DNA from 4 places in the Citrobacter sp. RHB25-C09 genome. Region 1 is predicted to be linked to each of the others. Evidence: predicted binding sites of a transcription regulator. Region 1 holds the regulator's gene; each other region holds the start of a gene.
What was found. Region 1 encodes CRP, which controls carbon source genes, mostly activating them, when cyclic AMP is high. Its sites were predicted from a motif close to ATGTGANNNNNNTCACAT; they were not measured.
Positions count from the first base shown of each region.

Region 2: the regulator CRP is predicted to act here: its motif matches at 3,765-3,782, upstream of ldtB (L,D-transpeptidase).
Region 3: the regulator CRP is predicted to act here: its motif matches at 3,792-3,809, upstream of glpT (glycerol-3-phosphate transporter).
Region 4: the regulator CRP is predicted to act here: its motif matches at 2,145-2,162, upstream of garD (galactarate dehydratase).

Region 1 is NZ_CP057483.1:379,178-386,648, forward strand. It holds gene pabA (aminodeoxychorismate synthase component 2) at 1-173, shown strand, start outside; gene HVY19_RS01695 (aspartate aminotransferase family protein) at 259-1,479, shown strand; gene HVY19_RS01700 (YccS/YhfK family putative transporter) at 1,498-3,585, opposite strand; gene crp (cAMP-activated global transcriptional regulator CRP) at 3,637-4,269, opposite strand; gene HVY19_RS01710 (OsmC family protein) at 4,576-4,980, shown strand; gene HVY19_RS01715 (phosphoribulokinase) at 5,076-5,945, opposite strand; gene HVY19_RS01720 (YheU family protein) at 5,998-6,216, opposite strand; gene HVY19_RS01725 (hydrolase) at 6,219-7,235, opposite strand; gene HVY19_RS01730 (STM2901 family protein) at 7,464-7,471, shown strand, end outside.
Region 2 is NZ_CP057483.1:1,546,165-1,553,635, reverse strand. It holds gene HVY19_RS07240 (glycoside hydrolase family 31 protein) at 1-1,036, shown strand, start outside; gene HVY19_RS07235 (hypothetical protein) at 1,083-1,937, opposite strand; gene HVY19_RS07230 (ABC-F family ATPase) at 2,066-3,661, opposite strand; gene ldtB (L,D-transpeptidase) at 3,879-4,799, shown strand; gene HVY19_RS07220 (anion transporter) at 4,883-5,992, opposite strand; gene mntR (manganese-binding transcriptional regulator MntR) at 5,989-6,462, opposite strand; gene mntS (manganase accumulation protein MntS) at 6,647-6,775, shown strand; gene HVY19_RS07205 (phosphoethanolamine transferase) at 7,053-7,471, shown strand, end outside.
Region 3 is NZ_CP057483.1:2,948,031-2,955,501, forward strand. It holds gene nrdB (class Ia ribonucleoside-diphosphate reductase subunit beta) at 1-122, shown strand, start outside; gene yfaE (class I ribonucleotide reductase maintenance protein YfaE) at 122-376, shown strand; gene inaA (lipopolysaccharide kinase InaA) at 383-1,033, opposite strand; gene glpQ (glycerophosphodiester phosphodiesterase) at 1,243-2,319, opposite strand; gene glpT (glycerol-3-phosphate transporter) at 2,324-3,682, opposite strand; gene glpA (anaerobic glycerol-3-phosphate dehydrogenase subunit A) at 3,953-5,581, shown strand; gene glpB (glycerol-3-phosphate dehydrogenase subunit GlpB) at 5,571-6,830, shown strand; gene glpC (anaerobic glycerol-3-phosphate dehydrogenase subunit GlpC) at 6,827-7,471, shown strand, end outside.
Region 4 is NZ_CP057483.1:565,644-573,114, reverse strand. It holds gene garL (2-dehydro-3-deoxyglucarate aldolase) at 1-531, opposite strand, end outside; gene garP (galactarate/glucarate/glycerate transporter GarP) at 560-1,894, opposite strand; gene garD (galactarate dehydratase) at 2,274-3,845, shown strand; gene HVY19_RS02750 (tagatose bisphosphate family class II aldolase) at 4,072-4,926, shown strand; gene gatZ (tagatose-bisphosphate aldolase subunit GatZ) at 4,978-6,249, shown strand; gene gatA (PTS galactitol transporter subunit IIA) at 6,264-6,728, shown strand; gene gatB (PTS galactitol transporter subunit IIB) at 6,758-7,042, shown strand; gene HVY19_RS02730 (PTS galactitol transporter subunit IIC) at 7,047-7,471, shown strand, end outside.

The DNA.
Region 1 (7,471 bases):
TTATCGACCCCGCGACGCTTCCTGACGACTTAGTGGTCACCGCCTGGAGCGAAACGCAGGAAATTATGGGAATTCGCCACAAAGAGTGGGATCTGGAAGGCGTGCAATTCCATCCGGAAAGTATTCTCAGTGAGCAGGGACATCAACTGCTGGCAAATTTCCTCAATCGCTGATTTATGGTTGCTATTGAGTGATTTTTTATGCATATTTTGTGATTATAATTTCACATTCATGTATGCGTAACTGGATGATCATAAGATGGCAACTGAACAAACGGCAGTAACTCGCGCAACTTTCGATGAAGTCATTCTGCCAGTTTATGCACCGGCAGATTTTATTCCGGTGAAAGGTAAGGGCAGTCGGGTCTGGGATCAGCAAGGTAAAGATTACATTGATTTCGCCGGGGGGATTGCCGTAACCGCGCTGGGGCACTGCCATCCGGCGCTGGTGGATGCGCTGAAAACCCAGGGGGAAACGCTCTGGCATACCAGCAATGTTTTCACCAACGAACCGGCGCTGCGCCTGGGCCGAAAGATCATTGATGCCACGTTTGCCGAGCGCGTGCTATTTATGAACTCCGGTACCGAAGCGAACGAAACGGCCTTTAAGCTGGCGCGTCATTACGCCTGCGTGCGTCACAGCCCATTCAAAACAAAAATCATTGCCTTCCATAACGCCTTCCATGGTCGCTCGTTGTTTACTGTAAGCGTGGGCGGTCAGCCAAAGTATTCGGACGGCTTTGGACCCAAACCGGCGGATATTGTACACGTGCCATTCAACGACCTGCATGCAGTGAAAGCGGTGATGGATGACCATACCTGCGCGGTGGTGGTTGAACCGGTGCAGGGAGAAGGCGGTGTGCTTGCCGCCACGCCGGAATTCCTGCAAGGATTGCGCGAACTCTGCAATCAGCATCAGGCGCTGCTGGTGTTTGATGAAGTACAAAGCGGGATGGGGCGTACTGGCGATCTCTTTGCCTATATGCACTATGGCGTAACGCCGGACATTCTCACCAGTGCCAAAGCGCTGGGCGGGGGCTTCCCGGTTAGTGCCGTGCTGACCACGCAGGACATTGCCTCGGCGTTTCACGTCGGTTCACATGGCTCCACGTATGGCGGTAATCCGCTGGCCTGTGCGGTGGCAGAGGCGGCATTTGATATTATCAATACGGCGGACGTACTGAACGGTGTTGTGGCGAAGCGGCAAAGATTCGTCCAGCATTTACAGGATATCGATGCACATTATGACGTGTTCAGCGATATTCGCGGTATGGGCCTGCTGATTGGTGCAGAGTTGAAGCCGCAGTTTAAAGGTCGGGCGCGTGATTTCCTCTATGCCGCAGCCGATGCGGGCGTAATGGTTCTTAACGCTGGACCGGATGTGATGCGTTTCGCTCCGTCGCTGGTGGTGGATGACGCGGATATCGATGAAGGGATGGCGCGTTTTGCCCAGGCGGTGGCGAAGGTCTTAGGTTTGTAGGCCGGATAAGGCGTTGCGTTAACTTTTCATATCCCGTAGTCGACGACTGAGCCAGATCCCATGATGTGGGCGTTGACGCCAGGCCACTGAGGATATTGTGTGCATGGTGTTCAGATGTCCCAGAATCCGTTGTAGATGCTGTTCCAGGGTGCTTAACGAGCCGTGGGGCGGCATCTCCGGTGCTTCCAGAATATTCACATCTCCCGAACTACCCGGCCCGTCATACTCCAGCCTCTGCTGACAGCGCTGTAGCGCGATTTCACACGATTGCAGATACCGCTTCGCCAGGTCTGGAGTCAGCATCGTGTGCTCGCGCGCCAGCGTCGTCATGGCATTAATGTGCTCGACGATAAACTGGCTGTGCGTAACCCATAGCTTCATATCGTCCAGATAGTGTTTGTTAAAGCCCGGCTCCTGCATGGCCTGGTTCAGCGAGTTAAATAGCGTATTGTGCGCCTGATTGACTCGCATCCGCTGATACGCCAGCGGTGTGGCCTGCGGATCGTCACTCAGGATCAGGCGAATGGCCTCCTGGTCGGCCTCAAGCGCATCGTGGGCATTTTTGCGCAGCAGGCCGCTCTGCCATTGTGGCCACAGCCAGACGGTGCCGCCAAACGCGATCAGACAGCCAATAATCGTATCGACAAAGCGAGGAATGATGAACTGCTCGCCATCCAGCGTCAGCAGTTGCAGGGTATATACTGCCGTCACCGTAAACCCAACCGTTGCCCAGCCGTAATTTTTGCGGATCGTCAGATAACTCACCAGGGTAATGAGCAGCATCAACAACAGCGTATACCCCTCCGGAATATGAAAGTGCAGCGTGGCGCCGGCTACGATCAGCCCCACCAGCGTCCCAGCGCAGCGGTGCAGAATACGTACACGCGTTGCCCCGTAACCGTTTTGGGTAACAAACAACACCGTCATCAGTATCCAGTAGGGTTTCGGCAGATGCAGCGCGGTTCCCATCAGGCTGGCAACGCTTAACATTACGCTGATGCGCCCGGCATTACGCAACGCCGGCGATTTCAACGAAAGGTAGTTTTTCAATGCGGGCAGCAGCGGTAGACGCCGCTGCTTATCGGCCATGAGATCGCGGGGATACAGCGGGCGTTGGGTGCGCAGCACCCTGGCGATACGGCTAAAGTGCCAGTAACAGAACTGTCCCACCGGATTGTCAGGATGTTGATTAGCGATTTTCTCAAGAGCACCAAGCTGCTTTTCCATGGAAAATCGCGTTGGCAGACGGTGATAAAGAATATCATCGGCTAACACCCGCAGACGGGCTGCGATAACCTGCGCGTTCCAGCGGATGACCTGTTCCGCATGGCTGCGTTCGACCAGCTTCTGTACCTCCTCCGGCTGATGCAGACTGACCGAGATATGCTCCTGCAGATCAAGTGCTTCCTGAAATGCGCGCAGCATTCGCTTGTAGTCATTATTGCGATGCGCGGAAAGCATATGCATTTGCTGATAGCACTGGGTAATCAGATCGACGGCTTTCTGTTGCCGGGCCAGCAGCGGCGGCAGGGCTTTTTCCGGATCGGTATGCTGTGTCAGCATGCTGTATTTCGCTTCACAATAATCGGCGAGTTCACGGTATAGCAGGCTAAGCGACTCACGTAGGGGTTGTTCACGCCATAGCCAGAGCCAGAACCAGTTGAACAATCCGTACCATAAGGTGCCCAGGGCATAGATGAGCAGTGGTTCCCAGACCGGCATATTCCCGGCCAGACTCAGCGTGAAAATCGCGGCGATCAGCGACGCCGGAAGCAGCCTGGCGTGGAGCGCGCTTAACTCTGCCGTGACGCCGAGAGTCAGCGTTAGCCCGGTCAGGATCAACGGCAGGGGGACGTCCTGAAACAACAGCAGTTGCATCACCAGACTGCATCCGGCAAACAGCGATGCGCCAATGATCAGACGTTTGAAGAAGCGCTTATGTGGAGTGTCGAGCCCGGCGATATTGCAGCAGGCGGGGACGAGAGCAAAGAGTAAGCCCAGATGTAACTGACCAATGAACAGCCCGATGCCCACAGGTAAACACAACACCAACGTTTGGCGTAGTGCGTAGTTGATCTCCGGGTGATAAATCAGTCTGCGCCACATGGGTAAAACAAAAAACGGCGCGCTACACAGTAACGCACCGTTTCGACGGAATTAACGTGTACCGTAAACGACGATAGTCTTACCGTGTGCGGAGATCAGATTCTGATCTTCCAGCATTTTCAGGATACGACCAACGGTTTCACGAGAGCAGCCAACGATTTGACCAATCTCCTGGCGAGTGATTTTGATCTGCATGCCATCCGGGTGAGTCATCGCATCTGGTTGTTTCGCCAGGTTCAGCAGAGTCTGGGCGATACGACCGGTTACGTCGAGGAAAGCCAGGTTACCGACTTTTTCAGATGTAACTTGCAGACGACGAGCCATCTGAGAAGACAGGCGCATCAGAATATCCGGGTTTACCTGAATCAACTGGCGGAATTTTTTGTAGGAAATCTCAGCCACTTCACATGCTGTTTTAGCACGTACCCATGCGCTACGTTCCTGGCCTTCTTCAAACAGGCCCAATTCGCCAATAAAATCACCCTGATTCAGATAAGAAAGGATCATTTCTTTCCCTTCCTCATCTTTAATCAACACAGCCACTGAGCCTTTAACGATGTAGTACAACGTTTCCGCTTTTTCACCCTGGTGAATCAGCGTGCTCTTCGACGGGTACTTATGAATGTGGCAATGAGACAAGAACCATTCGAGAGTCGGGTCTGTTTGCGGTTTGCCAAGCACCATGCGCGATTATCCTCTGTTATAAGCTGTCTCCAGAGTCAGAAAAAGTCGCTGCTCTGGGTTTGCAAAAAAATGCTTCCCGAATCCTGGGAAGAGGCCGACAAAAACGAACTTCAGCCTGTAAATTGATGTCCTCTGCATACATGTGGTACGTCAATATATTACTGTAGCATCCTGACTGTTTTAGCATAGCTTTAGCCGTGTGTCTCCTGGTGTCTCGCTTCAGCATGACGCAGGTCGCCTTCCGTTGCGAGAATTGTTATGTGCGCGTAATCTGTAAGGAAAATTAACGCACTGGAGTTAAAAATTATGCAAGCGCGTGTTAAATGGGTTGAGGGTTTAACCTTCCTTGGGGAGTCCGCTTCCGGGCACCAGATTTTGATGGACGGTAATTCAGGTGACAAAGCCCCCAGTCCGATGGAAATGGTGCTGATGGCGGCGGGGGGATGTAGCGCGATTGATGTCGTTTCTATCCTGCAGAAAGGCCGTCAGGATGTGACCAACTGTGAAGTCAAACTGACGTCTGAACGTCGTGAAGAAGCACCACGCCTGTTCACCCATATTAATCTGCACTTTATTGTGACCGGCAATGAGCTGAAAGATGCCGCCGTCGCACGTGCGGTGGATCTCTCTGCGGAGAAGTATTGTTCTGTGGCGCTGATGCTGGAAAAAGCCGTCAACATTACCCATTCGTATGAAGTGATTGCGGCGTAATGGTCAGTGCCTGATGGCGCTGCGCTTATCAGGCCTACAGCAGGCGTCGTTTTGTAGGCCGGATAAGGCGTAGCCGCCATCCGGCAAACCTCACTTTACTCGATTTTTTTGCCTTCCATCAGTCGCTGTACCAGCGGCAGCATAATCAGTTCCATTGCCAGCCCCATCTTGCCGCCCGGCACCACTAATGTATTGATATGCGAAATGAATGAGCCCTGCAGCATCGCCAACAGCCAGGGGAAATCGATCCCCTCAAGATTACGAAAATGAATCACGACAAAGCTTTCATCCAGTGACGGAATACCTCTCGCCGCGAACGGGTTGGAAGTATCTACCGTAGGGACGCGCTGGAAGTTAATATGCGTGCGGGAAAACTGTGGGGTGATGTAATTGATATAGTCATCCATGGACCGGACCACGGAGTCCATCACTGCTTCGCGGGAATGACCGCGTTCACCCGTGTCGCGGATTAATTTTTGGATCCACTCCAGGTTAACGATGGGCACTACGCCCACCAGCAGATCCACATGACTTGCGACTTCGTGCTGTGGCGTCACTACGCCGCCGTGTAGCCCTTCATAGAACAGCACATCTGTGGGCTCCGGCAGAGGCTGCCAGGGGGTAAACGTACCCGGCACCTGATTCCACGGTACAGCTTCGTCGTAGGTGTGCAGGTACTTGCGCGACTGGCCTTTGCCCGTCTGCCCGTATTCAATAAAGGTTTGTTCCAGTAGGCCAAAGTCGTTGGCTTCGGGACCAAAATAGCTGATATGCCGCCCGGCGTCTCGCGCCTTGCGGATCGCCATGTCCATCTCCGGACGGGTATAGCGATGAAAACTGTCGCCTTCCACCTCGGCTGCGCGCAGATTTAACTGGGCAAAAATTTTACGAAACGCGAGGCTGGTGGTGGTGGTCCCCGCGCCACTGGATCCTGTTACTGCAATCACCGGATGTTTGGCAGACATAACAACTCCATGAATTCGTTGTAATTATAGTGTCGTCCGCCGACGGGGCGAGTTATTCGCGGAACTGTTTTCGCGGCATAATATTGACCGTTTCGTGCAGTTCAGACCATACCAGTACCGCTTCTCCGCACTGGAGTTGGCGTTTGACGTCGGCGACTTTTTGCTCAAGGGTACGTTCATGTTCACCATAGTCGGTGCCTTCGCGCAACACAAAGCTTTCTATCAGATTTTCCAGCGTTTCGGGGGAGAGGTCTTGCCAGGGGATCTGCATGGTTATTCCTCCAGGTATGGTGTCAGCCACTCGGGAATGCGCGACTCCAGCCACATCTCAGGCCGACGCAACGTGCCGCTAATAAACCCAACGTGACCGCCATGCTTGGTAAGTTGATATTCCACCTGTGACGGTAAATCTTCCGCTTTTGGGATTACGTGGTGGTCCATAAACGGATCGTCCTTAGCATGGATAATGAGCGTCGGAATGGCGATCTCACTGAGCAATGGCATGGCGCTACATTGACGATAGTAGTCAATAGCATCGGCGAATCCGTGGATTTTGGCGGTGATGAGATCGTCAAATTCGCGGATACGGCGCAAGGATTTTAACTGTGCCAGACTTACCGGCAGCGAGCCTGGATAGGCCGCCAGTTTACGCGACGCGTTGGCCTTCAACAGGTTAAGCAGATAGCGCTGATAAACGCGGGAAAAGCCTTTGTCCATATGATAACTGCACGCTTCCAGAACAAAGGGGGCGGAGACGATCACGGCGGCATCCAACGGGATGTTACTCCCCTCTTTTGCCAGCAGGCATGCCAGCATATTGCCGCCGAGAGAATAGCCAACGGCAGCGGTAGGAACCTTACCGAACTCTCTTTGCAACCAGCCTAAGAACCAGGAGCCGTCTTCTGTTTCACCAGAATGATAAATACGATTCAGGCGATTCGGTTCGCCGCTACAGCCGCGAAAGTGCATCACCACCCCAAGCCAGCCGCGATTTTTTGCCGCTTCAATAAGCCCGTGCGCATAAGGGCTGTTCAGGCTGCCTTCAAGGCCATGAAATACCACCAGGCGCGGTTTGTGCTTCGCCTGCTGTGGATCTTCGCTCCAGGCCAGATCGACAAAGTCGCCGTCGGGTAATTCCAGACGCTGCCAGTGGGCCTCGAACTTCACCTTCCGACGGAACAGGCGCGGCAGCATGGTCTGCAAATGGCGGTTACTGATACCACGCATCGGGCGGAAATCGCGCGAATCCTCAGTGGTCGGGGTCATTTCTGTTGGGGTGATTTCAACCATAGCACCAGAGCAAGTAATAATCTTAATGGACCACTATACCGCGCGGAACTCTCGCGGGTTAGCCAATATGTATCACAACCGTGAAATTTGCGAATGATGTTAAGAGAACACTTATGTTATACGCATCCTTGATTTCAGTGGGTTTATATTGTCTGAAAAATCGTTTCTTAATTATCCTTATTCTTATCATGGGGTTAATTTAGTGCAAATTACTTACAGGGTTCAGGAATGGATAC
Region 2 (7,471 bases), 1.2 Mb from region 1:
CATTCGCCCGGTCATGCCGTTACTGATGATGCGCGCTTCGCTGGAAGCGCAGCAGCGTTTCGCGCCAGAAAAACGTCCGTACCTTATCTCCCGCTCCGGCTGCGCCGGGATGCAGCGCTACGTCCAGACCTGGAGCGGCGATAACCGTACCAACTGGGACACCCTGCGCTATAACACCCGCATGGGGCTGGGCATGAGCCTGTCCGGGCTGTTTAACGTTGGTCATGATGTCGGCGGTTTCTCGGGCGATAAACCGGACGCCGAGTTGTTTGTGCGCTGGGTGCAAAACGGCGTGATGCATCCGCGTTTTACCATTCACTCGTGGAACGACGATCACACGGTAAACGAACCGTGGATGTATCCGGGCGTAACGCCAGCCATTCGCAGTGCCATTGAACTACGCTATCGCCTGCTGCCATACCTCTACACCCTACTCTGGCAGGCGCACGCCGACGATGAGCCGATGCTGCGCCCGACCTTCCTCGATCACGAGCACGATGCGCAGACCTTCGAAGAGTGCGATGACTTCCTGCTGGGCCGCGACCTGCTGGTGGCCAGCGTGGTCGAAGCCGGACAACGTGAGCGTAGCGTCTGGCTGCCGGAGAACGACACCGGCTGGTACGATTTTTACACCCACGCGTGGTATGCGGGCGGCCAGTCGATCGTCCTCGACGCGCCGCTGGAAAAATTGCCGCTGCTGGTGCGCGCCGGTGCAGGATTGCCGCTGAGCGAACGCATTACTCATGTGTCAGCGGAAAAAGACACGACCCGCGAGCTGAAGCTTTTCCCGGTGAAAGGTGTTGGCACAACCGCTGGCATGTTGTTCGAAGACGACGGTGAAAGCTGGGGCTACCAGAACGGCAACGCGCTGTGGGTGGAATGGGAAATGGTGTGCGACGGGGCAACCATCAACCTGAAGATCAACGGTCGTGGCGATTATCGTCCGGCGTGGAAAGCGCTGAAGATATCGTTACCCGCAGGAGAAAAACGCAAGCTGCGGGTTAACGGCATTGAAAAAGATAATTGGGTAATATAACCAATGATCCCGGTTTTCTTTCCACAGAAAGAAAACCGGATCCCTCTTAATCTACGGAAACCCCGGCCAGCTTCCACTGTTCATTTTCTTTATACATGGTGACCGTAATCGTTCCCGGCGCGCCATTTTTAAACGTCACTTTTCCTGATAGCGTTCCGACGTTATTCGACACGTTAATACTATTAAACGAGTATTCTTCAATTTCAGGGAAGTTTACAGACTGCGTCGCCAGCGTAAATTGTTCTTCGGTCATTTTTCGCTGAATAGCATAAGAACTTGCCTGCCAGGCTTCAGAATATTGTCCATTGCGTAGCAGATCTATTTCCGCCCGAGCCGCTTCTTTTACGCCGCCTAATGAAACAAACAGGAGTGAACCGATACCCACTACGGCAATCAATACCGCGCCAATGACTCCCGCCACGACGAATTTTCTTTTTTTCTTGTCCGCAAGAATACCCTGCATCTGCCAGCCAGCATTGCGGACAATATCGAAAACGGCATCGATTATTTCGGTGGAGACAAACTTATAGCCATAAATTTTGCCGATACTGCCATCGTCTTTGACGCCCCAGGCGCTGCCCGTTGAGAATTCGAGTTTCTTACCAATGTGGACTGATTTACTGAATTTGAAGCCGCCGAGATTCGCATCCCACTCCACGTCAGTGGATTTTTCACGATAGCGGACCTGCTTTTTGCTTTCGTCGAAGAACAGTCGAAGCTCATACTGTTTCTTCAATCCCGCTTTGCCTAAAATCTCCTGCCATTTGGCATCAACGATATTCCATGAGGCAACAATTTCATTGCCTTCTTCGCGAAGAATAAAAGGATAGTCGTTGTTGGCATTCAGGTTTAATAGCTGTGCTTTAAGACTTGCTAATGATGTCGTTCCGGACTGATTCATTGTTTCTTCCCTGTTCTTATAAAAAGAGGCGGGAAGTATCTTAGCCGCAATTGCGGCTAAGATTCATCACTAAATACGATATTTCAGATTAAAACCATTACACAGATAACGCGTAAGACGACGATAAATTAATCGTCGATGCCTTTGCTGCGCAAATAATCTTCGTAGTTACCGCTGAAGTCCACCACGCGTTCCGGGGTAATTTCCAGCACACGTGTTGCCAGCGAGCTGACGAATTCACGGTCGTGAGAAACGAAGATCAGGGTGCCCTGATACATTTCCAGCGCCATGTTCAGCGATTCGATGGACTCCATATCCAGGTGGTTGGTCGGTTCATCCATGACCAGGATATTCGGTTTTTCCATCATCAGCTTGCCGAACAGCATACGGCCCTTTTCACCACCGGAAAGCACTTTGGCGGGCTTTTTGATATCGTCCTGGCTGAACAGCAGACGGCCGAGGATACTGCGCACCGCCTGCTCGTCGTCCCCTTCCTGCTTCCACTGGCTCATCCATTCGAAAACCGTCAGATCGTTTTCGAATTCATATTCATGATCCTGGGCGTAGTAACCAATACGCGCATTCTCAGACCATTTCACGGTGCCGCTGTCGGCTTCAAGATCGCCCACCAGCGTTTTCAGCAGGGTGGATTTACCCACGCCGTTGGTCCCGAGCACCGCGAGTTTCTCGCCGACTTCCAACAGCAAATTCACGCCTTTAAATAACGGACCGTTATCAAAGCCTTTCGTCAGCGCTTCTACTTCCAGCGCGTTACGGAACAACTTCTTGTCCTGCTCGAAGCGGATGAACGGGTTCTGACGGCTGGACGCCTTCACTTCATCGAGTTTGATTTTGTCAATCTGACGAGCACGAGACGTCGCCTGACGGGATTTAGAGGCGTTAGCACTAAAGCGACTAACGAAGGATTGCAGATCGGCAATCTGCGCTTTTTTCTTGGCGTTATCAGCCAGCAAACGCTCGCGTGCCTGAGTGGCGGCAGTCATGTATTCATCATAGTTGCCCGGATAAACGCGCAGTTCACCATAGTCGAGATCCGCCATGTGCGTACAAACCATGTTAAGGAAGTGACGGTCGTGCGAGATGATGATCATGGTGCTGTCGCGGTCGTTCAGCGTCTGCTCCAGCCAGCGGATCGTGTCGATATCCAGGTTGTTGGTCGGTTCGTCGAGCAGCAGAATATCCGGGTTAGAAAACAGTGCCTGCGCCAGCAGCACACGGAGTTTCCAGCCAGGTGCCACTTCGCTCATCGGCCCGTAATGCTGTTCCACCGGGATACCCACGCCAAGCAGCAACTCACCGGCGCGCGCTTCCGCAGAATAACCGTCCATTTCGCCGTATTTGACTTCCAGATCGGCCACTTTATAACCATCTTCTTCGCTCATTTCCGGCAATGCGTAGATGCGGTCGCGCTCCTGTTTCACTTCCCACAGCTCGCCGTGACCCATGATGACGGTATCCAGCACGGTGAACTCTTCAAAGGCGAACTGATCCTGACGCAGCTTACCGATGCGCTCGTTCGGATCGAGGGAAACGTTACCCAGCGTCGGCTCAAGGTCGCCGCCAAGAATCTTCATAAAAGTGGATTTACCGCTACCGTTGGCGCCAATCAGGCCGTAACGGTTGCCGCCGCCAAATTTGACGGAGATATTTTCGAACAACGGCTTACTGCCGAACTGCATGGTGACGTTACTGGAAACTAACACGGACGCATCCTAAAACAATATGTGACAAACCTCATAGTATGCCACAACTCTGGGATAAGATCCCGCCTGGCGGTATCTCGCGTAAGCGGGTGGCCGGAAAAAAATGTGATTTCGTACACATCTGAATTCCCTGTTCACCGGAATGCACATATAATGCGCTCCCAACACTACAGAATTCTCAACCCAATAGCCTGCCAGGCAATGAACCTCATATAACATGAACATGAAATTAACAACGCTTTTCGCGGCGGCACTCGCTGTTGCTGGCTTTTGCAGTACCGCCTCAGCCGTCACTTATCCTCTGCCTACGGACGGTAGCCGTCTCGTGGGTCAGAACCAGGTCATCACTATTCCTGAAGGGAACACTGAACCGCTGGAGTATTTTGCAGCTGAATATCAGATGGGGCTTTCCAACATGCTGGAAGCCAACCCGGGCGTGGATACCTTCCTGCCGAAAGGCGGTACCGTGCTGAATATTCCTCAGCAGCTGATCCTGCCGGATACCGTCCATGAAGGCATCGTCATTAACAGCGCGGAAATGCGTCTGTACTACTATCCGAAAGGCACCAACACGGTCATCGTGTTGCCGATCGGTATTGGTCAGTTAGGTAAAGATACCCCTATCAACTGGACCACCAAGGTTGAACGTAAGAAAGCAGGTCCGACCTGGACGCCAACCGCGAAGATGCATGCGGAATACCGTGCAGCGGGCGAACCACTGCCCGCCGTGGTCCCGGCAGGCCCGGATAACCCGATGGGGCTTTACGCGCTGTATATCGGTCGTCTGTACGCGATTCACGGCACCAACGCCAACTTCGGTATCGGCCTGCGCGTAAGCCACGGCTGTGTGCGTTTGCGTAACGAGGATATTAAGTTCCTGTTCCAGAACGTGCCTGTCGGCACCCGCGTACAGTTTATTGATGAACCGGTTAAAGCAACCACAGAGCCAGACGGCAGCCGCTATATTGAAGTTCACAATCCTCTCTCCACCACGGAAGAGCAGTTTGAAGGCGGCGAAATTGTGCCAATCTCGCTGTCGAAGAGCGTGCTGAAAGTTACCGCCCAGCCGGATGTCGATACCACCATCGTTGATCAGGCTGTTCAGAACCGTTCCGGTATGCCGGTTCGTCTGAACTAATCGATGCAAAGTGCCGGATGGCGGCTACGCCGTATCCGGCCAACAAAACCGGCAGGCCCGATAAGCGCTGCGCTTTCGGGCTCCTACCTCAGTTGCAGCAAGCCATACCCCACCAGCGCCGCCCATAACAACATTGGCAATGAATAGAGATGAAAGCGCCACCAGATGCGTCGGTCATTTGCCATACGTAGCGCAATCAAATTCGCCAGTGAACCCGGCAACAAACCGAATCCTCCAACGTTTACCGCCCAGGCCAGCAGCACTGTGGGGGGAACATAGTTCAGCAGCAGGATGGTGCTGGGTACATTACTGATAAACTGTGACAGGCCAATCGCCGTGAACCACAAGCCCGGTTCTGACAGCGTGCCAACGTGATTTAGCAGCCCCTGCAACGCTGGAAGTTGCGTCAGTAAATGGACATCAATAAACATCGCCATAAAGACCAGCAGCAGCGTCCAGTCAACGCTGACTACCACCCGACGCGCCAGCAGCAGAAAACCCGCCGCCACAATCGCCAGCCCCACCAACTCCTGTTTTAACTCCAGCGCCGTCAGAAAGACGATATACAGCCCCAGACAGCTCCACACTAGTCGGGGCTGCCACACAGGCGTTTGTGTCCCGGTGTGATATTCCAGCGGCTTATTGGGGAAACAGCACCAGCACAGAATTAGCAGCGTCAGCATCATCACCGCCGCCAGCGGCGCCATCTGACCAATAAACGCGGCAAAGGAGAGGCCGGAACGCCCCCAAATTAAGATATTCTGCGGATTCCCAATAGGCGTGAGCAGTGAACCGGCATTCACCGCCAGCGCTTCAAAGATAATCAGCCGGTTAACCGGAATGGCACACAGCTTTTTGAGGGTAATCGTCAGCGGGACCACGATAAACAGCGCGACATCATTGGTCAAAAACGTTGAAAGTACAGCGGCGGCGACCACCATGAACATCGCCATACGGCGTTCACTGGCGAAACGGCGGGTCATTTTTCTTCCCACCACATCAAAATAGCCGCTAAGCTCAACGCCTTTGGTCAGCAGCATTAATCCGCTTAGCGTGATGATCGTATGCCAGTCAATGGCGCCAGGCCAGGTGTGCGGTGTAAACGGCACACACAGGCTCAATCCAATACCAACGATAATCAGTAGCTGAAAAAAACGATCGCGCTTCAGTGCGCGCATAAAAGGAAGGTTCATTCAGCAACTGTTCCATGCTGCTCAGTAAACTGGCGAAAAGCGTCGAGGGTTTCCTGACTCACATGGTGCTCCATGCCTTCGGCATCACGACGGGCAATCTCCGGGCTAACGCCCAGTACCAGCAGGAAGTTTTCGACGATCTGATGACGTTCACGGCTCTCCTGCGCCAGCTTCTCCCCTTCCGGGGTTAAAAAGACACCGCGCCAAGGGATCATTTCAATCAACCCTACCGTTGCCAGACGCTTGAGCATTTTCGCCACCGTCGGTTGAGAAACGCCGAGCCGTGCAGCCATGTCGACCTGACGCGCCTCACCGACCTCGATAATCAGGTCGGAAATCAGTTCGACGTAATCGTCAATCAGCTCACGCCGATGCGCCTCTCTGACCTGGCGGAATCCCTCGACGTGTTCTTCCACGTTAACTAACTGCGTCACTTTTCTGGTTGTTGGCGTACCTGCGCGGCGACTCATTGTGCTTCCTCTTTCGTGTGACGCGGTTACAGCATCTTATTAGAGAACGACCATTGTAAACCAGAGTTGCCCCCGCACAAAAATTTAACGTTTTAGCAATAGCTATATAATATAGCCTGTGCTATATCTGTATGTAATGCAGGCATCCCTTACGGATTGAGGGATTGGAAGTCAGGAGGTCACTATGAACGAATTCAAGAGGTGTATGCGCGTGTTTACTCATTCCCCCTTTAAGGTCCGGTTAATGCTGCTCTCAATGCTGTGCGATATGATCAACAGCAAACCCGAGCAAGATAAGCCCTCTTCTAAATAATGCGGCGTCGCGGTACGCCGCTTCATTTTGTTGTCATATTCCCCCGCTATACTGGCGTTTAGCCCAAATTAACCCTTCTTTTTGTCGGATTTGCTAACCTCTTCGCAAAACAATTTCTCTCAGCCAGTTGACCAAAACATTCACACGCTCTATCTTCGTGCAGCCCTGCCTATATTGCGGCTCGCAGATGCGGACCACATCCCCTCTCCACGCACTCTCAGCAGGTAATGACCCTTGACGCCAGGGTAAGCACATGGCGTTTTTGCGATAGTGGTATATGAATTTAACCCTCAAAGACACGCTTGTTGCCCGCAGTCGGGCCATTAGCCCCTGGACTGGCTTTTACTTTTTACAGTCGCTGCTGATCAACCTGGCGTTGGGCTACGCGTTTAGTCTGCTTTACACCGTGGCATTTACCTGCATTTTGCTACTGCTCTGGCGCACTTCTGTGCGGGCGCAAAAGGTGGTGATCGGGCTTTGCTCGCTGATTGCGGCAATGTATTTTCCTTTCGGCCAGGCCTATGGCTCGCCGAACTTTAATACCCTGCTGGCGATGCATTCGACCAATATGGAAGAATCCACGGAGATGCTGACTATATTCCCGTGGTACAGCTATCTGGTCGGCGTCTTTATTTTTGCGCTCGGGGTTATAGCCGTGCGCCGAAAAAAAGAAGAAGAGAAACCGCGCTGGAACAA
Region 3 (7,471 bases), 1.8 Mb from region 1:
ACACCTGGCTGGTGTCCGATAACGTTCAGGTTGCTCCGCAGGAAGTGGAAGTGAGTTCTTACCTGGTCGGTCAGATCGATTCTGAAGTCGATACTGACGATCTGAGCAACTTCCAGCTCTGATGGGCCGCGTTACGCTACACATTACTGGCACACAGCTGCTGTGCCAGGATGAACACCCTTCCCTGCTCGCTGCATTAGAATCCCATAATGTCGAAGTCGAATACCAGTGTCGGGCAGGCTACTGCGGTTCCTGCCGTACGCGATTGATTGCGGGCCAGGTTGACTGGCTCACCGAACCGCTGGCGTTCGTGCAGCCGGATGAAATTTTGCCCTGCTGTTGCAGGGCAAAAGGCGATATCGAAATTGAAATGTAACGACGCCTACAGCGCGTAGTAATACGCTTTGACCTGTTCCCAGTCCGCTTTCGGAATTGGGCTCAGGTACTTCTCCAGTTGCGCGAAATCGTGATTGACGGCTTTATGACGGCGGAAACGACGGCGGCTTTTTTCCAGATCTAAAAAACCGGCTTCGACAGTCCCTTCTGATTTCACGTAAATATGACGAACGTAACAGCAGCCATGCTGGCGGTTAACGCTGTGCATCTTTTTGAATGCTACAGCAACCGCTTTTAGCATCGCATCGCGAACACCGTCTGGATACGGCGATATCGTATGCTGCTGATACCAGTCGGCAATGCTGATAAACCCTTTCATATCTTCCGTGATCAGCAGTGCCCGCCACTCACCGTCGATTTTCGTCGCTTTACCATAAACGATTTTCGGCACAATCACGCCCGCACGTTCCAGTTCCTGAATCACATCCATTTCACGCACGATGGTGGGCCGACCAAAGGGATAACGCACAGAATGAAACAGATGCTGGGTCATACGTTTGACATAAAGCTTTTTGCCGTCTCGCTCGATGCACTGTACGCCGCTCATTCCTTTGCGACGAAAGTTAGGTTCTTCAACCCAATCCCCTTCCGTTGCCCACCAGTCGTTAAATTCATCATGCGCTGTTGCCTGTGACATTCCGCCCGTCCGTTATAGTAACCATGATTAACATTCAGTTCGTGAATATAATGCTTCTTCTTAAGGAAATCTTAAGTTTTTCGTGCATGGCTAAGAACGCTGGGACGGAGAACGCATTTTTTGATAATCAGAAGCATAAAAAAACTGCACCTTACTCAGCGGTAACCCGCCTTTGGGGTGCAGTTGTTCAGTACGACTCGGCGTACGGGTTACTCTTTACGTAAGAACACAACCGCTTTGTCGGGGAAGTCGGTGAACAGCCCGTCTACGCCCGCTTTATTGTACAGAATGTCATACAGCTGATTAACGTCCGCCGCGTAATCCGGCAGTTGATCGGCGCGGACAGTATAAGGATGAACCGTCATCTTATTCTGCTGCGCTTCTTTCGCCATATTGGTCAGGACAATGTTGCCTTTCTTCGATTTCTCGTCGATCAGCATATGATAATCCGGACCCACACCATCCGCATATTCAGCAATCTGCTTCATCGCGCCCGGCTTGAACATCCAGTCGTAGTTGTAATTCACCCATTTGCCGTCCGGCTGTTTTTCTTGGGTTTCATTCCAGTCGGTATAGGCAATAAGCTGCACCAGGTTCAGATCCATCCCCATCTTTGGTTCCAGCTCGTTCTTGATGCGCTTAAGTTCAGCGGCATCAAAACTTTGCAGATAGACCTTGTCCTGTTTGTCGCTATAGCCATACTTTTTCAGCACTTCCAGCGTCTTAGCCGCAATATCCTTCCCTTCCTGGTGATGGAACCATGGCGCTTTGATCTCTGGGTAAATCCCAATGTTCTTACCGGTGGAATGATTCAGCCCCTGAACAAACTCGATCTCTTCCTCAAAGGTATGCACGCGGAAGTCCGATTTCCCCATCGGGAAACGGCCAGGATAGGTTTGCACCTTCTTACCGTTTTCCAGATCAAACCCTTCGGTAAACTTCAGGGATTTGATTTCATCCAGGGTAAAGTCGATCGCATAGTAGCGGCCATCTTTGCGTGCGCGATCCGGGAAACGTTCAGCAACGTCCGTTACGCGGTCCAGATAGTGGTCATGAAGGACAACCAGACGGTCATCCCTGGTCATCACCAAATCCTGCTCCAGATAATCCGCACCCTGTGCGTAGGCCATTGCCTTTGCAGGAAGGGTATGCTCAGGCAGATAACCGCTCGCACCACGGTGGGCAATCACCACTTTATCCGTGTTACTGGCCGCCATCGCACTGCTTCCCATTACCGTGCCTGCCATCATCAGTGCCAGACTCAGGTTTTTCAGTGCCGTTTTCATTCCATTAGCCTCCGTTGCGTTTCATTTGCATCTCAGCATGATGGCGTTTTTCACCAAACATCACGACAACCAGCAGGATAACAGCCAGTATGCTGCCGCCGATCATGACCATAAAGCCGCCATCCCAGCCGAAGAAGTCCACGGTGTAACCGACGATGGCGCTGGCCGCCACCGAACCACCCAGATAGCCAAACAAGCCAGTGAAGCCCGCTGCAGTCCCTGCCGCTTTTTTCGGCGCCAGTTCCAGCGCATGCAGACCGATCAACATAACCGGACCATAAATCAGGAAGCCGATGACGATCATACAGATCATATCGACGGTCGGGTTACCCGCCGGGTTCATCCAGTAAACGATGGTGGCAATTGTCACCAGGGTCATAAAGAACACGCCGGTTGCGCCACGGTTGCCACGGAACACTTTATCCGACATCCAGCCGCACAGCAGCGTGCCGGGGATCCCTGCGTATTCGTACAGGAAGTAGGCCCAGGACGATTTATCCAGCGCAAAATGCTTCACTTCTTTCAGATAGGTCGGTGACCAGTCGAGGATGCCGTAGCGCAGCAGATAAACGAACACGTTAGCGATAGCGATGTACCACAACAGTTTGTTCGGCAGAACGTACTGCATGAAGATCTGCTTCGCGGTCAGCTCTTCTTCCGCTTTTTCGTTATAGTCGTCCGGGTAATCGTTTTTGTACTCTTCGATAGGCGGCAGACCACAGGATTGCGGCGTATCACGCATCATCGCAAAGGCAAACAGCGCGACAATGATTGCGCCAAACGCAGGCATATACAGCGCTGCTTTCCAGTCGTTAAACCAGGCCATACCCAGCAGGAACAGCAGCGGAGGAATACCACCACCGACGTTATGCGCACAGTTCCATACTGACACGATGCCGCCACGTTCTTTCTGCGACCACCAGTGCACCATGGTACGTCCACACGGCGGCCATCCCATTCCCTGGAACCAACCGCAGAGGAACAGCAGAACGAACATAATGGCAATGCTTGAAGTCGCCCAAGGGACAAAACCCATGAACAGCATCACCGCCGCCGCCAGGATCAGACCGGCTGGCAGGAAAACGCGCGGATTCGAGCGGTCGGAAACCGACCCCATGATGAATTTCGAAAATCCGTAAGCAATAGAGATACCCGACAAGGCAAAACCTAAATCACCCCGTGAAAAACCCTGCTCAACCAGGTACGGCATGGCGAGTGCAAAGTTCTTGCGCACCAGATAGTACGCGGCATAGCCAAAAAATATCCCCAGGAAAATCTGCCAGCGAAGCCGACGGTAGGTCGGATCGATCTCCGCTTGAGGCAAGCGCGCTGTATGCGCGGCTGGTTTAAAAATGCTCAACATAATGTAGCCTCCGTGGCCCGTCTTTGAGTAGTGGTCAACATCGCAGTCTTTATCCAAAACCCCGCTGCTTCTGGTTTGCCGCGATGTTAAGTAAAGATACATGGCGTTAATGTGAATTACAGCACATATTGTTACAAACAGATGACAAATGTTCAAAAAGGCGCACGGAATCACGTTTCATTTTCGTATCGTGAGCGAATATGCGCGAAATCAAACAAACCATACTTTTTCTATGGCTAAATGATAAAAAACGAACTGTGAGGGAAAACAATGAAAACTCGCGACTCGCAAACAAGTGACGTGATTATCATTGGTGGAGGCGCCACTGGCGCAGGGATCGCCCGCGACTGCGCGCTGCGCGGTCTGCGCGTCATTTTAGTTGAACGCCATGACATAGCCACGGGTGCGACTGGTCGCAACCACGGCCTGCTACACAGCGGCGCGCGCTATGCGGTAACCGACGCCGAATCCGCCCGTGAATGCATCAGTGAAAACCAAATTCTGAAACGCATCGCCCGCCACTGCGTAGAGCCGACGGACGGTCTGTTTATTACCCTGCCTGAGGATGAGCTTTCCTTTCAGGCGACCTTTATACGCGCCTGTGAAGAGGCGGGAATTCGCGCAGAGGCGATTGACCCTCAGCAGGCGCGCATTATCGAACCTTCTGTTAACCCGCAGTTGATAGGCGCAGTGAAAGTTCCGGACGGCACCGTTGACCCGTTCCGCCTGACGGCCGCAAACATGCTCGATGCCAAAGAGCATGGGGCGATTATCCTGACCGCCCATGAAGTCACCGGACTGGTGCGCGAAGGCGCAACCGTCAGTGGCGTCCATGTGCGTAATCACCTTAATGGCGAAACCCAAACGCTGCTGGCACCTGTGGTGGTCAATGCTGCGGGAATCTGGGGGCAGCGTATTGCTGAATATGCGGATTTAAGCATCCGCATGTTCCCGGCAAAAGGGTCGTTGCTGATTATGGATCACCGGATAAACCAGCACGTCATCAACCGCTGCCGCAAACCGTCTGACGCGGATATTCTGGTACCTGGCGACACGATTTCGCTGATCGGTACCACCTCAACCCATATTGATTACAATGATATCGACAGCAATCGCGTAACCGCCGATGAAGTCGATATTTTGCTGCGCGAAGGCGAGAAGCTGGCACCGATTATGGCGAAAACGCGCATTCTGCGCGCATACTCCGGCGTACGTCCATTAGTCGCCAGCGACGACGATCCCAGTGGCCGCAACGTCAGCCGCGGTATTGTGCTGTTCGACCATGCCAAACGTGATGGACTGGACGGTTTTATCACCATTACCGGCGGCAAGCTGATGACCTATCGCCTGATGGCGGAATGGGCGACGGACGCGGTCTGTCGCAAACTCGGCAACACCCGCCCGTGCACTACCGCCGATACCCCGCTGCCGGGTTCACAGGAACCCACAGAAAGCACGCTGAAGCGCGTTATCTCCCTGCCCGCACCGCTACGAGGCTCAGCCGTTTATCGTCATGGCGACCGCACGCCGGTTTGGCTTAGCGAAGGCCGCCAGCATCGCAGTCTGGTATGTGAATGCGAGGCTGTCACGGCAGGTGAAGTGCAGTACGCAGTGGAAAACCTCAACGTCAACAGCCTGCTTGACCTGCGCCGTCGTACCCGCGTAGGGATGGGGACCTGTCAGGGCGAACTTTGTGCCTGTCGCGCCGCCGGATTGCTGCAGCGCTTTAACATTACGACCTCCGCGCAGTCCATTACTCAGCTTTCTGATTTTCTTAATGAGCGCTGGAAAGGCGTTCAGCCTATCGCCTGGGGCGACGCGCTGCGCGAAAGCGAATTCACCCGCTGGGTGTACCAGGGACTTTGCGGTCTGGAGAAGGAACAGCATGATGAGATTTGATACGGTCATTATGGGCGGCGGGCTTGCCGGACTGCTGTGTGGCCTTCAGTTGCAAAAGAGCGGCTTACGCTGCGCGATTGTCACCCGTGGCCAGAGTGCACTGCACTTTTCCTCCGGTTCTCTGGATCTTCTCAGCACGCTGCCGGATGGGCAGACCGTGACGGACATCCAGGCAGGGCTTGATGCACTGCGCGCACAGGCGCCTGCTCATCCGTATACCACCCTCGGCGCGCAACATGTTCTGGCGCTAGCCCAGGAAGCGCAGGCGCTGATGGCGACATGTAGCGCACACCTGCAAGGGGACGTTCTGCAGGGGCATTTGCGGGTTACGCCGTTAGGAACACTGCGGTCTACCTGGCTCAGCTCCCCGGAAGTTCCCGTCTGGCCGCTGGCGGCAAAACGCATCTGCGTAGTCGGTATCAGCGGCTTGCTGGACTTCCAGGCTCACCTTGCCGCAGCGTCACTGCGTCAGCAAGACCTCGAGGTGGATATCGCTGAAATCGACCTGCCTGAGCTGGACGTACTGCGCGACAACGTCACAGAGTTTCGGGCAGTGAACATTGCGCGTTTTCTCGATAACGAAGATAAATGGTCGCTGCTGTATGACGCTCTTTTACCGATAGCAAAGAACTGTGAAATAATGATTATGCCCGCCTGCTTTGGGCTGGCGGATGACAGCCTCTGGCGCTGGCTCAACGAACGTCTTCCCTGCAGTCTCTCCTTGCTGCCGACACTCCCGCCATCGGTGCTGGGGATTCGTCTGCATAACCAACTTCAGCGCCAGTTTGTTCGTCAGGGCGGCACCTGGATGCCGGGTGACGAGGTAAAAAAAGTCACCTGTAAGAACGGCGTGGTCAGCGAAATCTGGACGCGCAATCATGCTGATATTCCTTTACGCCCACGCTTTGCGGTCCTCGCCAGCGGCAGTTTCTTTAGCAGCGGTCTGGTTGCAGAACGGGAAGGCATTCGCGAGCCGATTCTGGGGCTGGATGTCCATCAAACGGAAACGCGCGCCGAATGGTATCACCGTGATTTCTTTGCCGCGCAACCCTGGCAACAGTTTGGCGTGACCACTGACGATGCTCTGCGCCCGTCGCTGGCAGGGCAGACCGTTGATAACCTGTATGCCATCGGATCGGTGCTCGGCGGGTTCGACCCCATAGCCCAGGGGTGCGGTGGCGGGGTCAGTGCGGTAACGGCATTACATGCCGCCCATCACATTGCAGCACGTGCAGGAGGTGAGCAATGAGCAATACGAATTTTGAAAGCTGCATCAAATGCACGGTGTGCACCACCGCATGTCCGGTCAGCCGCGTTAACCCCGGCTATCCGGGTCCCAAACAGGCCGGACCGGACGGCGAACGTCTGCGGCTGAAAGATGGCGCTTTGTACGATGAAGCGCTGAAATATTGCATTAACTGCAAGCGTTGCGAAGTCGCCTGCCCGTCTGACGTAAAAATCGGCGATATCATTCAGCGAGCACGTGCAAAATACGACACCACGCGCCCGTCGCTGCGTAATTTCATTTTGAGCCATACCGATCTGATGGGCAGCGTCTCCACGCCGTTCGCGCCCGTTGTGAATACGGCGACATCGCTGAAACCTGTGCGTCAGTTGCTTGATTACGCATTAAAGATCGACCATCGCCGTTCGCTACCAAAATATTCATTCGGGACTTTCCGCCGCTGGTATCGCAGCGTGGCGGCGCAGCAGTCGCAGTACAAGGATCAGGTAGCCTTTTTCCACGGCTGTTTTGTCAATTACAACCATCCGCAGCTTGGTAAAGATTTGATTAAGGTTCTGAACGCGATGGGTACCGGCGTTCAATTATTAACGAAAGAGAAGTGCTGCGGCGTGCCGCTGATTGCCAACGGGTTTACCGACAAAGCG
Region 4 (7,471 bases), 190 kb from region 1:
TGGGCCGACGAAAATCCCGTCAACGCCTGCGGTGGCAGCAATGGCATCGACGTTATCTACGCCCTGCTGGCTCTCGATCTGCACGATGATGGTGATGTTCTGATTCGACTGAGCAAAGTAATCCGGAACCGTACCAAACATGTTGGCGCGGTGGGAAACCGAGACACCGCGAATCCCTTCCGGCGGATAGCGGGTAGAGGCCACGGCATTTACCGCCTCTTGTTCCGTTTCCACAAACGGGATCAGGAAGTTGTAAAAACCGATATCCAACAGACGCTTAATAATCACCGGTTCGTTAGTCGGCACGCGTACTACCGGCGCGCTGACACTGCCTTTCAGCGCCATCAGCTGCGGAATAAAGGTGGAGACATCGTTGGGCGCATGTTCGCCATCCAGTACCAGCCAGTCGAAGCCCGCCAGCCCTAGCACCTCGGTGCTGATGGGGTTTGCCAGCGCAGACCAACAGCCAATCTGAACCTGATGCGCTGCCAGCGCCGCCTTGAATTTGTTCGGGAAAATGTCGTTATTCATTACGTTTACCTTGTCACTTAACCGTTAATTATTTCTGCAGTTCCATACGTTTGATGTCACCGACAATAAACAGGTAGCAAACCATCGCCATCAGCGCGGAACAGCCAACGAAAACCAGCGCGGCGTTGAAGGAGTGCAGTTCACTCACCAGATAACCGATGACCAGCGGGGTCACGATGGATGCCACGTTGCCAAAGACGTTAAATACGCCGCCACACAGGCCAACAATCTCTTTCGGCGCAGTGTCCGAAATCACCGGCCAACCCAGTGCGCCAAAGCCTTTCCCGAAGAAAGCCAGCGCCATCAGGGACACGACCAGGGCTGTGTTATCGGTGTAGTTGCATAAGATGATGGTCGACGCCAGCAGCATGCCCAGCACAATCGGCAGCTTACGTGCGACGGTGATGGTAAAGCCGCGCTTAATCAGATAGTCAGAGAACACGCCGCCCAGTACGCCACCGGCAAAACCACACAGTGCCGGAATTGATGCCACCAGCCCCACTTTGAGGATCGACATGCCCTTTTCCTGCACCAGATAAATCGGGAACCATGTCAGGAAGAACCAGGTAATGGTGTTGATAAAATACTGACCGAAGAAGACGCCGAGCATCATGCGATTGGATAGTAGCTGCTTGATATAATGCAGCTTCGGGCCACTCGCCACGGCGTTCCCCGGTTTTTTGTGGTCCATGTCGACCACGGCGCCGTTTTCAGAAATGAATTTTAGTTCTTCAGCGGACATACGCGGGTGGTCAGTTGGGTTATGAATCAGTTTGATCCACAGCCCCGTCAACACAAAGCCAATGACGCCCATCACGGTAAAAACATGCTCCCAACCCCAGGCGAAGGTCAACCAGCCCAGCAGCGGCGAGAACAGCGCCAGCGAGAAATACTGCGCCGAGTTAAAAATGGCTGATGCGGTACCGCGCTCTTTGGTTGGGAACCAGGCCGCGACAATGCGCGCGTTCGCCGGGAAAGAAGGCGCTTCCGAAAACCCCAGCATAAAGCGCATAAAGAACATTGAGACGCCTGCCCAGGCCAGCGGAAACAGATCCACAAAGCCTTGCAGGAAGGTGAACAGCGACCAGAAAAACAGGCTATACGTATAGACTTTTTTCGAACCAAACTTGTCGAGCAGCCAGCCGCCGGGGATTTGCATTAGCAAATAGGCCCAGCCAAAAGCAGAGAAGATATACCCCATCGACACCGCGCTAAGCTGTAACTCTTTAGCGACTTCGGTTCCGGCAATCGACAACGTCGCACGGTCAGCATAGTTAACCGCAGTGACAATAAAAATTATCAGCAAGATTAAATAGCGGGTATGCGTTCCTTTCTTTTTTTCTTCAACCGTATCCAGGATCATTTTATTTACCTCAGGCACTCAGGCAGATATTTTATTATTATTTATTGATGGCAGACGCTATCGATTATTAATAAACAGAATGTACTTAGTTCGTGATTCAGTATAATCAGCGCACGGCCATTAGGCATTGTGCAAACGCTCATTTAAGGCATCGTGAATAAATAATATTTTGAGCATTTGCCCATACCGCTGGGCGCTAATGCACAGATTTACGCTTTCCCCCCTTGGCCGGCGGGGCGTTGGCCATAATGAGTGATCCCGATCACATTCTTATTTCTGAACTCCTGACATTCTTATTTCATCACGTCATAACTTTCTTTTTTATATTTTCTGAAAACATTTACATTAATATCATCATCCGGCTGGAGAAGAGTGAGCAATGGCCAACATCGAAATTAGACAAGAATCGCCGAGCGCGTTTTATATAAAAGTCCACGATACCGATAACGTGGCGATAATTGTTAATGACAATGGTCTAAAAGCCGGAACGCGTTTTTCGGATGGCCTGACGCTTATTGAACATATTCCGCAGGGCCATAAAGTCGCGCTGATGTACATTCCCGTTCACGGTGAAATAGTGCGCTACGGCGAAGTGATCGGCTATGCCGTGCGCGACATTGCATGCGGTAGCTGGATTGATGAATCAATGGTCGAACTGCCCAAAGCGCCGCCGTTAAATACCCTGCCGCTGGCAACTAAAGTGCCGGAGCCGCTACCCCCGCTGGAAGGTTATACCTTTGAGGGCTACCGCAACGCCGATGGCAGCGTAGGCACCAAAAATTTGCTTGGCATCACCACCAGCGTCCACTGTGTGGCGGGCGTGGTCGATTATGTCGTGAAAATCATTGAGCGCGATCTGCTGCCGAAATACCCGAACGTCGACGGCGTGGTGGGACTCAATCACCTGTACGGCTGCGGCGTGGCGATTAACGCGCCGGCGGCGGTAGTCCCCATTCGTACCATTCATAACATTTCGCTGAACCCGAACTTTGGCGGCGAAGTCATGGTGATTGGCCTGGGCTGTGAAAAGCTCCAGCCGGAGCGGCTGCTGGAAGGCACCCCTGATGTCCCGGGCATTCCGGTTGATAGCGCCAGTATTGTCAGCCTACAGGATGAAAAACATGTCGGCTTCCGCTCCATGGTCGATGACATTTTGCAGGTTGCCGAACGCCATCTGGCAAAGCTGAACCTGCGCCAGCGCGAAACCTGTCCGGCTTCGGAGCTGGTCGTCGGGATGCAGTGTGGTGGCAGCGACGCGTTTTCCGGCGTGACGGCGAACCCGGCGGTGGGCTATGCCTCGGATCTGCTGGTACGCTGCGGCGCAACGGTCATGTTCTCGGAAGTGACCGAAGTCCGCGATGCGATCCACCTCCTGACACCGCGCACCATCAACGAAGAGGTTGGCAAGCGTCTGCTGGAAGAGATGGCCTGGTACGATAACTATCTCGATATGGGGAAAACTGACCGCAGCGCGAACCCGTCGCCGGGCAATAAAAAGGGCGGCCTCGCCAACGTAGTGGAAAAGGCGCTGGGCTCCATTGCGAAATCCGGTAAGAGCGCCATTGTCGAGGTTCTCTCTCCGGGACAGCGCCCAACAAAACGCGGTTTAATCTACGCTGCGACGCCCGCCAGCGATTTTGTCTGCGGGACTCAGCAGGTCGCTTCCGGTATCACCGTGCAGGTGTTTACCACCGGACGCGGCACGCCGTACGGCCTGATGGCGGTACCGGTCATTAAGATGGCGACGCGCACAGAACTGGCGAACCGCTGGTTTGACTTAATGGATATTAACGCGGGGACCATCGCTACAGGGGAAGAAACCATCGAAGAGGTGGGACAGAAATTGTTTGAATTCATACTGGATGTTGCCAGCGGGCGTAAGAAAACGTTCTCTGACCAATGGGGTCTGCACAACCAACTGGCAGTGTTTAACCCAGCACCGGTGACCTGATTACTTGATTGCCGGATGGCGGCGTAAACGCCTTATCCGGCCTACAAACATTCCTGTCGGCGAGTCGAAAGCATGCTTATCAAGCATGCTTTTTTTTCGTTCATCTACTTTCGCAATCCTTCCATTCCTTTCGTAACTTTCATTTTTCCGATCGAAATCACATTAAAGCATTACGAAAGCCTATATCTTCTTTCGAAGAAAACAAACGAAAGATTTCGGAGGAAGGATGTTTATCATTTCCAGCAAAACAATGCTAAAGAAGGCCCAGCAGGAAGGTTACGCCGTACCGGCATTTAACATCCACAATCTCGAAACACTACAAGTGGTGGTGGAGACGGCAGCAGAGCTGCGCTCTCCCCTGATCGTTGCGGGAACCCCCGGTACATTTAGTTATGCTGGAGTAGGCAATATCGTCGCGATCGCAGCAGAGCTGGCAAAAGAGTGGAATCACCCCCTTGCGATCCATCTCGATCATCATGAAAAGATCGACGATATCGAAAGTAAAGTGGCTGCTGGCGTTCGTTCAGTCATGATCGATGGCTCGCATTTGCCGTTTGCTGACAATATTGCACTCGTGAAAAACGTTGTCGATTACTGCCATCGCTATGACGTCAGCGTAGAGGCAGAACTGGGGCGACTGGGCGGCCAGGAGGATGACCTGATCGTTGATGGAAAAGATGCCCTCTATACCCACCCGGAGCAGGCGCGTGAGTTTATCAACAAGACCGGGATTGACTCTTTAGCGGTCGCCATCGGCACCGCGCATGGCCTGTATAGTGCCGAACCCAAACTGGATTTTGAACGACTGAATCAGATTCGCCAACGGGTTGATATTCCTCTGGTTCTACACGGTGCGTCTGGGCTCCCCACGCAGGATATCAAGCATGCTATCTCACTGGGCATCTGCAAAGTTAATGTCGCTACCGAACTCAAAATCGCCTTTTCTGATGCCCTGAAAACGTATCTCAGCACACATGCCAATGCTAACGATCCCCGACATTACATGGTGCCAGCCAAAGCCGCGATGAAAGAAGTGGTTCGCAAAGTCATTGCTGACTGCGGTTGTGAAGGCAAGCTTTAACCCCTATTCCCGAAACAATTTGAAGATAAATAGACGCTATCGGAGCCAGAAGTGAAAGAAATTATCTCCCGTCATAAAGCAGGTGAACATTTAGGGATCTGCTCGGTCTGTTCAGCCCATCCGCTGGTCATTGAGGCGGCCCTGCGCTTTGATCTGCATACTGACAACAAGGTGCTGATCGAAGCGACCTCCAACCAGGTTAATCAGTTCGGCGGTTATACCGGTATGAAACCTGCTGATTTCCGCGATTTTGTCTATGGTATCGCGCAGGAAGTCGGTTTTCCGCGTGAACGGTTGATCCTCGGCGGCGACCATCTGGGGCCAAACTGCTGGCAGGATGAACCGGCAGCTGACGCGATGGAAAAGTCCGTGGCACTGATCGAGGCCTATGTTGCCGCCGGATTCAGTAAGATCCACCTGGACGCCTCAATGTCCTGCGCTGACGACCCCACGCCACTCGACCCGAGGGTTGTCGCCGAGCGTGCCGCTGTACTGTGCCAGGCGGCCGAAGCGACGGCAACAGAAGAACAAAAACGCCATCTCACTTACGTTATTGGTACCGAAGTGCCAGTGCCGGGCGGCGAAGCCAGCACCATCGGCACTGTCCATGTGACTCGCGCCGATGACGCCGCACGCACCCTGGAAACCCATCAGGCTGCCTTTCGCGCTCTCGGGCTTGATGACGCCTTATCCCGCGTGATTGCTATCGTGGTACAGCCCGGCGTTGAGTTTGATCATACCCAGATTATCCATTACCAGTCCGAGGCGGCAAAAGCGCTCTCCAGTTGGATAAAAGCCACGCCTATGGTCTACGAAGCGCACTCCACGGATTACCAGACTCGTCAGGCCTATCGTGCGCTGGTGCGCGATCACTATGCGATTTTGAAAGTGGGTCCGGCGCTGACCTTCGCGCTACGTGAAGCCATCTTTGCGCTGGCGCAAATGGAAAACGAGCTGATTTCCCCCGAGCAGCGCAGCCGGGTACTGGAAGTGATTGATGAAGTGATGCTCAACGAACCGGGTTACTGGAAAAAATATTACCGACCGACCTGGAGCCAGGCGATGGTGGACATCCACTTCAGCCTGTCGGATCGCATTCGTTACTATTGGCCGCATCCGCGCATTCGACAAAGTGTGGAAAAACTGCTCGCCAATCTGAGCGGTGTCTCATTACCGTTGGGGTTAATCAGCCAGTTTATGCCTGTACAGTTTGAACGACTGTCAGAAGGTGTGCTAACCGCAACGCCACATGAACTCATTATTGACAAAATCCAGGACGTTTTACGCGCCTATCGTTTTGGTTGCGTGTCCGAAACTGCTTAAGACAGGGAAAACGTATGAGCCAACTGTTTGTCCGAACCGGAATAGACTTTACCTCGTGCCAGCAGGCGCTGGCACACATTGGCGAGGAGATGCTGGCGAAAGGCGTGGTACACGACACGTATCCGCAGGCATTAATCGAGCGCGAAGCCACCTTCCCGACCGGTATTGCCCTCGAACGCCATGCCGTTGCCATTCCACATTGCGAAGCGGTACATGCGAAATCACCGGCGATTTACCTCATCCGTCCGGACAACCCAGTCAAATTCCAGCAGGCGGATGATGACGATGAAATTGCCGTCTCGTTGATTATCGCCCTGATCGTAGAAAACCCGGCGGCACAACTGAAACTGCTGCGTCGCCTGTTCAGTGAACTGCAAAATCCGGACGTGATTGAATCCTTATTAAACACCCCTGAAAACCTGCTGGCGGCGCGTTTTCAGGAAGCTATCCTTGCGTCTGAGCCCTGCGCACAGGCCTGATAATATACTGATAATAAAAGGAACATCCGATGAAACGTAAAGTTATTGTGGCCTGTGGCGGCGCTGTCGCAACCTCTACGATGGCCGCAGAAGAGATTAAAGAGCTGTGTGAAGCCAACAATATTACTCTCGACCTGGTGCAGTGCCGGGTGACTGAAATTGAAACCTATATGGACGGTGCCGATCTGATCTGCACAACTGCCCGCGTTGACCGGACGTTTGGCGAGATTCCCGTCGTTCACGGCATGCCGTTTGTTTCCGGCGTCGGGATCGAAGCCTTACAGCAAAAAATTCTGACAATCCTCGTGGGGTGACGCCATGTTTAGCGAAATCATGCGTTATATCCTCGACTTAGGCCCAACAGTTATGCTGCCGTTGGTGATCATCATCTTCTCCAAATTGTTGGGAATGAAGTTAGGGGATTGCTTTAAGTCCGGTCTGCATATCGGGATCGGCTTTGTGGGGATCGGGCTGGTAATCGGCCTGATGCTCGACTCCATTGGCCCGGCCGCAAAAGCGATGGCTGAGCACTTTGAGATCAACCTGCACGTCATTGACGTCGGCTGGCCAGGATCGTCGCCGATGACATGGGCCTCGCAGATCGCATTGATCGCCATTCCGGTCGCTATCGGCGTCAACATTCTGATGCTGGTAACGCGCATGACGCGGGTGGTAAACGTCGATATCTGGAACATCTGGCATATGACCTTTACCGGCGCGATGCTGCACCTGGCGACCGGCTC